DNA from 2 places in the Stenotrophomonas sp. KH_052 genome. Region 1 is predicted to be linked to the other one. Evidence: predicted binding sites of a transcription regulator. Region 1 holds the regulator's gene; the other holds the start of a gene.
The links. The regulator HrcA, encoded in region 1, represses chaperone genes, less so after heat shock. The targets are predictions, from matches to a motif close to TTNGCACTCNNNNNNNNNGAGTGCNAA.
Positions count from the first base shown of each region.

Region 2: the regulator HrcA is predicted to act here: its motif matches at 2,340-2,366, upstream of AC3ITW_RS19905 (co-chaperone GroES).

Region 1 is NZ_CM174475.1:1,846,779-1,850,359, forward strand. It holds gene recN (DNA repair protein RecN) at 1-1,172, opposite strand, end outside; gene hrcA (heat-inducible transcriptional repressor HrcA) at 1,287-2,351, shown strand; gene grpE (nucleotide exchange factor GrpE) at 2,415-2,930, shown strand; gene dnaK (molecular chaperone DnaK) at 3,113-3,581, shown strand, end outside.
Region 2 is NZ_CM174475.1:4,351,478-4,355,058, forward strand. It holds gene AC3ITW_RS19895 (DUF6445 family protein) at 1-141, opposite strand, end outside; gene groL (chaperonin GroEL) at 275-1,924, opposite strand; gene AC3ITW_RS19905 (co-chaperone GroES) at 2,006-2,293, opposite strand; gene AC3ITW_RS19910 (endonuclease) at 2,645-3,581, shown strand, end outside.

The DNA of each region.
Region 1 (3,581 bases):
TGGCCGCCGCCCATGCCCAGCTCGGCAATGATGCCGGTGGTGGTGGCCGACAGTTCGGCAGCAGCGCTGCGGCGGCTGGCGGACAGCACGTCGGCCTGTACGCGCCAGGCGGCGACGGCCTTGTCGATCTCGCCGGCCAGGCGCTGCAGGCGCTCGTCGGCGCCGCGCAGCTGTTCCACTTCGGCATGCATGCGCTCGCGCTGCGCGCCGAGCTCGTCCATCGGCACGCGGTGCTTGCGGGCCAGGTCGTGCAGTCGGCCGAGGCGGCGCTCGTTCTCCTCGAACTGTTCGGGGTCGGCGTCGAGGTCGTCGTGCACCCGGTCCAGCAGCGACAGGGCTTCGTGCAGCTGGATCGAGGCGTTCTCGATCAGGCCGTCCACCTCGCCCAGGCGCGGGTCGTGCTCGATCAGCCGCGACAGCTCGTGGCGGACCTGTTGCAGCAGGTCCAGCGCGGAACTGCCGTCGTCGCCGTTGAGCTGGTTGCTGGCGGCCTGGCAGGCACTCAGCAACGCGCTGGCATGGGCCTGGCGGCGGTGGCTGGCGCCGAGTGCGGCGATCGACTCCGGCTCAAGGTCCTCGCGGTCGAGCTCGCGCAGCTGGTGTTCAAGGAAGCCGATACGGTCACTGACGTCGCCCTGTTGCGACAGGGCAAGTGATTCGTCGACCAGCGTCTGCCAGGCGGCAGCGGCACGGCGCACCTGGCGGCGCTCGTCCTCGTTGCCGGCATAGGCGTCGAGCAGGGCCAGCTGCGACGGACGCGTCAGCAGGGCCTGCTGCTCATGCTGGCCATGGATTTCGACCAGCAATCCGGCCAGGTCTGCCAGCTGTGCCAGCGTCACCGGGCGGCCGTTGATCCACGAACGTGAACCGCCATCGGCGCGGATCACCCGCCGCAGCTGGCACTGTTCCTCATCGTCCAGCTCGTTGTCGGCCAGCCATTGGCGCGCGGCCTGCAGCTGGTCCAGCGCGAATTCGGCGGAAAGCTCGGCGCGCGCGGCACCGTGGCGGACCACGCCACTGTCGGCGCGCAGGCCGGACAGGAAGCCCAGGGCGTCGACCATCAGCGACTTGCCGGCGCCGGTCTCGCCTGAAACGACCGTCATGCCGGGCCCGAACTCCAGTTCGGTGGCGCGGACGACGGCAAAATCCTTGATCGAAAGATGTCTGAGCATGGGTAAGGGGTATCAGCAGCCGCGCAACGCTAGCACGTGGGCGAGGGAGGTCCAATGACTTGCCAAGGTGATGCGCCGCCATTATCTAGTGTCCGTGTCTCACAGGTTGATTCCATGCACGGTTCTCCCGACCAGCTTGCCCCGCGTGCGCGCCATCTGCTGCGCACGCTGATCGCGCGTTACATCCAGGACGGCGAGCCGGTCGGCTCGCAGACGCTGGCGCGCGTGGCCGGCCTGGAGGTCAGCCCGGCCACCATCCGCAACATCCTTGGCGACCTCGAAGACCTGGGGCTGCTGGCGTCGCCGCATACCTCGGCCGGGCGTGTCCCGACCGCGCATGGCTACCGGGTGTTCGTCGACAGCCTGCTGCAGATGCAGCCACCGGGTGAGGGCGAGCTGGCCCGCCTGCGTCAGGAGCTGGCGGGCGGCGGCAGCACCCAGGCCCTGCTCGGCAGCGCCTCGGAACTGCTGTCGGCGATGAGCCATTTCGTCGGCGTGGTCAGCGCGCCACGACGCGAGCAGTTCGCCTTCCGCCAGATCGATTTCGTGGCGCTGGACGGACGCCGGGTGCTGGCGATCCTGGTGTTCGCCGACAACGAGGTGCAGAACCGGGTCATCGAGACCCGTCAGGACTTCGCGCCAGGCCAGCTGGAGCAGGTCGCCAACTACCTCAATGCCCATTTCGCCGGCCTGCCAATGGCCGAGATCCGTACCCGCCTGCTGCTGGAGCTGCGCGACGCCCGCTCGGAGCTGGAGCAGCTGCTGGCGCACAGCATCGAGCTGGCCGAGCAGGCCCTGCAGCCGCCGGCCGACGACATGCTGGTGGCCGGCCAGACCCGGCTGATGGGAGTACAGGACCTGTCCGACCTGGAGCGACTGCGTGAGCTGTTCGAGCTGTTTTCCAGCAAACGCGAGATCCTGCAGCTGCTGGAGCGCACCATCCAGGCCCCGGGCGTGCGCATCTTCATCGGTGAGGAGACAGGGATGATGCCGCTGCAGGGCGTCTCGCTGGTCACCGCCCCATACACCGCCAATGGCCAGGTGCTGGGCGTGCTGGGCGTGATCGGGCCCAAGCGGATGGCCTACGACCGCATGATCCCGCTGGTCCAGGCCACCGCCGATGTGCTCGGCGCGGCCTTTTCACCGGCCGGGCGTACTCCCGGAACATCCGACGCTTGAAACGCAGCATCCCGCCCACACTAGGGTGGGTGGAGGCGGAGATTGACCGCCAGGGACCCAGACATGAACCACGAACATCCAGATATCGAATCCCAGCAGAGTGCCGCCGATGCGGCCGCCGCCGCCGGCGCGAACGACGAAGTGGAGCGCCTGCGCGCCGAGCTTGAGCAGGTCAAGGCCGATGTATTGCGCGAACGCGCCGACCTCGAGAACCAGCGCAAGCGCGTTGCCCGCGACATCGAGCAGGCCCGCAAGTTCGCCAACGAGAAGCTGCTGGGCGAGCTGCTGCCGGTGTTCGACAGCCTGGATGCCGGCCTGAAGGCCGCCGGCGATGATGCCCATCCGCTGCGTGAAGGCCTGGAGCTGACCTACCGGCAGCTGCTGAAGGTCGCCGGCGACAACGGCCTGGTCCTGCTGGACCCGACCGGCCAGCCGTTCAATCCGGAGCATCACCAGGCCATCAGCCAGGTGCCGACTCCGGGTGCCGCCCCGGGCAGCGTGGTGACCGTGTTCCAGAAGGGCTACCTGCTCAACGAGCGCCTGCTGCGGCCGGCGCTGGTGGTGGTGGCGGCTGACTGACCCCCGCGGCGCCGGGAGGCGGGCACGAACCGCGCCCGACCCGACGCTGAACGCGCCGGACAACCGGAAACACAGCGTTCGGGGGATGGCTTGAATGTTCCACGAGCCTCCCCCACATCCCATTCATCCACCGGCCGAACGGCCGGACTGACAAAAACAACATCCTTCAAGGAGTCTCCCCCATGGGCAAGATCATTGGTATCGACCTCGGCACCACCAACTCGTGCGTGGCGATCATGGACGGCGGCAAGGCCCGCGTCATCGAAAATTCGGAAGGCGATCGCACCACCCCGTCGATCGTCGCCTACACCAAGGACGGCGAAGTCCTGGTGGGCGCCTCGGCCAAGCGCCAGGCCGTCACCAACCCCAAGAACACCTTCTACGCGGTGAAGCGCCTGATCGGCCGCAAGTTCACCGACGCCGAAGTGCAGAAGGACATCGCGCACGTCCCGTACAGCATCCTGGCCCATGACAATGGCGATGCCTGGGTGGCCACCAGCGATGCCAAGAAGATGGCGCCGCAGGAAATCTCGGCCAAGGTGCTGGAGAAGATGAAGAAGACCGCCGAGGACTTCCTCGGTGAGAAGGTCACCGAAGCGGTCATCACCGTGCCGGCCTACTTCAACGACAGCCAGCGCCAGGCAACCAAGG
Region 2 (3,581 bases), 2.4 Mb from region 1:
CAGCTCCAGCCGCTCCAGTGAGTTGCGACCGGGGAATGCACCTTCCTGCGCCGGGTAGGTCAGGCCCAGTGCCGCCTGGCGCAGCCCCTGCGCATCGGCCGGGGAGAGGAAGTCGTCAACGACAATGAACGAGGTAGGCATGGTCACCGAGCGTAGCGATGCGCTGCCGTGGCGGCAACCTGGCAACGAAAAACCCCGCCTTGCGGCGGGGTTCTTCAGTGCAGCAGGGAAGCGTGCCGACCAGGGTCGGCAGCTACCGGTGCAGGCGCGGACCTTAGAAGTCCATGCCGCCCATGCCACCCATGCCGCCCATGCCACCGGCGCCACCCATGGCCGGCTCGTCCTTCTTCGGAGCTTCGGCAACCATGGCTTCGGTGGTGATCATCAGGCCAGCGATCGAAGCTGCGTTCTGCAGCGCCGAACGGGTCACCTTGGTCGGGTCCAGGATGCCGAACTGCAGCATGTCACCGAACTCGCCGGTGGCGGCGTTGTAGCCGAAGCTGCCGGTGCCTTCCTTGACCTTGTTGACGATGACCGACGGCTCTTCGCCGGCGTTGGCGACGATCTCGCGCAGCGGGGCTTCCATCGCGCGCAGGGCGATCTGGATGCCGTGGTTCTGGTCTTCGTTGGCACCCTTCAGACCAGCCAGCGCGGAGACCGCACGGACCAGGGCAACGCCGCCGCCCGGGACCACGCCTTCTTCAACGGCTGCACGGGTGGCGTGCAGGGCGTCGTCGACGCGGTCCTTCTTTTCCTTCATTTCGATTTCGGTCGAGGCACCGACCTTGATCACGGCAACGCCGCCGGCCAGCTTGGCCACGCGTTCCTGCAGCTTCTCGCGGTCGTAATCCGAGGAGGTGTCCTGGATCTGGGTCTTGATCTGCGCAACGCGCGAATCGACCGCAGCCTTGTCACCCACGCCATCGATGATGGTGGTGTTTTCCTTGGAGACCTGCACCTTCTTGGCGCGGCCGAGATCCTTGATGGTGGCCTTTTCCAGCGACAGGCCCACTTCTTCGGAGATCACGGTGCCGCCGGTCAGCACGGCCATGTCTTCCAGCATCGCCTTGCGACGGTCGCCGAAGCCCGGAGCCTTGACGGCCACGACCTTGACGATGCCACGGATGGTGTTGACCACCAGGGTCGCCAGCGCTTCGCCTTCGACTTCTTCAGCGACGATCAGCAGCGGCTTGCCGGCCTTGGCGACGCCTTCCAGCACCGGCAGCAGGTCACGGACGTTGGAGATCTTCTTGTCGTGCAGCAGGATGAACGGGTCATCCAGATCAGCGGTCTGCGACTGCTGGTTGTTGATGAAGTACGGGGACAGGTAGCCGCGGTCGAACTGCATGCCCTTGACCACGTCCAGCTCGTTGTCCAGGCCCGAGCCCTCTTCAACGGTGATCACGCCTTCCTTGCCGACTTCCTTCATCGCGTCAGCGATGATCTGGCCGATCGACTCGTCCGAGTTGGCCGAGATGGTGCCGACCTGGGCGATCGCCTTGTCGTCAGCGGTCGGCTTGGAGATGCTCTTCAGCTCGTTGACGGCGGCCACGACGGCCTTGTCGATACCGCGCTTGAGGTCCATCGGGTTCATGCCGGCGGCAACAGCCTTGGCACCTTCGCGGATCAGGGCCTGGGCCAGCACGGTGGCGGTGGTGGTGCCGTCGCCAGCGTCGTCGTTGGTGCGGGAAGCAACTTCCTTCACCATCTGCGCGCCCATGTTCTCGAACTTGTCAGCCAGTTCGATTTCCTTGGCGACGGAGACGCCGTCCTTGGTGATGGTCGGAGCGCCGAAGCTCTTTTCCAGCACGACGTTGCGGCCCTTCGGGCCCAGGGTGGCCTTGACGGCATTGGCGAGAACGTTGACGCCGCGCACCATGCGCGAACGGGCGTCTTCACCGAAACGAATATCCTTGGCAGCCATTGCGATTACCTCGATGTTTGCGCCGGGCCGGGCCCGGCGACGAAAAGGGATGTCTTACAGAAAAGCAGGTCGCGCCGAGGCTCAGCCGATGACGGCGAGCACGTCGTCTTCGCGCAGGACCTTGTACTCGACGCCTTCGCTCTTGTACGAGCTGCCGGCGTACTGGCCGTAGATGACCTTGTCACCAACCTTCAGGGACGGCGCACGCACGCTGCCGTTGTCCAGCGGCTTGCCCGGGCCCACGGCCACGACTTCACCCTTGGTGGACTTTTCCTTGGCCGAATCCGGAATGACGATGCCACCGGCGGAGATTTCGTCGGCTTCGATCGGCTTGACCACAACGCGGTCGTGCAGCGGCTTGATGCTCATGAGAGACCTCTTAAGTTATTGATTGGTCTAAAAAAGTCCGGCGATGTTAGCAGTCACACCAGGCGAGTGCCAGCAACGCGCGTGAAAAAGCCCGACAAGTCGGGAGCACGACAGAGATGGAGACCTCCACAGGCCTTTCAAGGGCCGATCCCGAAATTTTTCTCCGGGCCCGGAAACCTCCTTCCCTGCGTGGACGCCTGTATAGGGATGCAGCGCCGCAAGCCAAGGGGGGAATAGGTGACATTTGGTGACCAATGTCCCACTGTCAGATATCTGACGTTCATTTACGACAAAGTGTCACTGGATCGGCCTTAGGCTCGGCCGCGCATTCCCAATCACAAGGAGTAGTCGATGCGATTGCTGTCCCCGCTTGCCGCTGCCTGCCTGCTTGCACTGGCCGCCGCGCCGGCCCAGGCCGAGGTCTTCATCAACGAACTGCACTACGACGACAGCACCGCCGCCGGCGACGTCGGCGAAGCGATCGAGGTCGTGGCCACAGCCGGTGAGGATCTGTCCGGCTACCGCCTGTACCTCTACAACGGCAGCAATCCGTCGGCGGCCGTGGTCTACGCCAACAACCCCGTGCCTGCCGGTACCGCTGCAGGCTGCGGCAGCGCCAGCATCGCCGTGGTCACCTACCCGACCAACGGCCTGCAGAACGGCCCGAACGATGGCATTGCCCTGGTCGACGCCAGCGGCAAGGTGGTCCAGTTCCTCAGCTACGAGGGCGCCATCACCGCGTCCGGCGGCCCCGCGGCCGGCATGACCAGCCAGAACATTCCGGTGGCCGAGACCAACAGCACGGCCCCGGGCACCTCGCTGCAGCTGACCGGCAGTGGCAGCCAGTACGCCCACTTCACCTGGGCCGAGTCGGCCAGGCAGACCTTCGGCAGCTGCAACAACGGCCAGACCTTCAGCGGTGGCGGCACCCCGGGCCCGAACACGCCGCCGTCGGTGTCCACCACCACCCCGGCCCAGGGCAGCAGCACCTTCCCCGCCGCCGCCGACCTGGAAGTGGTGTTCAGCGAGACCGTGAACCTGGCCAGCGGCGCGTTCGCCCTGAGCTGCGGCACTTCCGGCAGCGTGCCGCTGACCTTCCCGTCCAGCGGCCGCAGCGTGAAGCTGTCCACCAACACTGCACTGGTGGCCGGTGAAGCCTGCCGCTTCGACATCCGCGCCGCGCGCATCACCGACCTGCAGGGCGCACACCCGGCCGCCGACAGCCGCATCGCCTTCACCGTGGCCAGCACCGGTGGCAATCCGGACCCGGGCAACCCGGGCGTGCCGG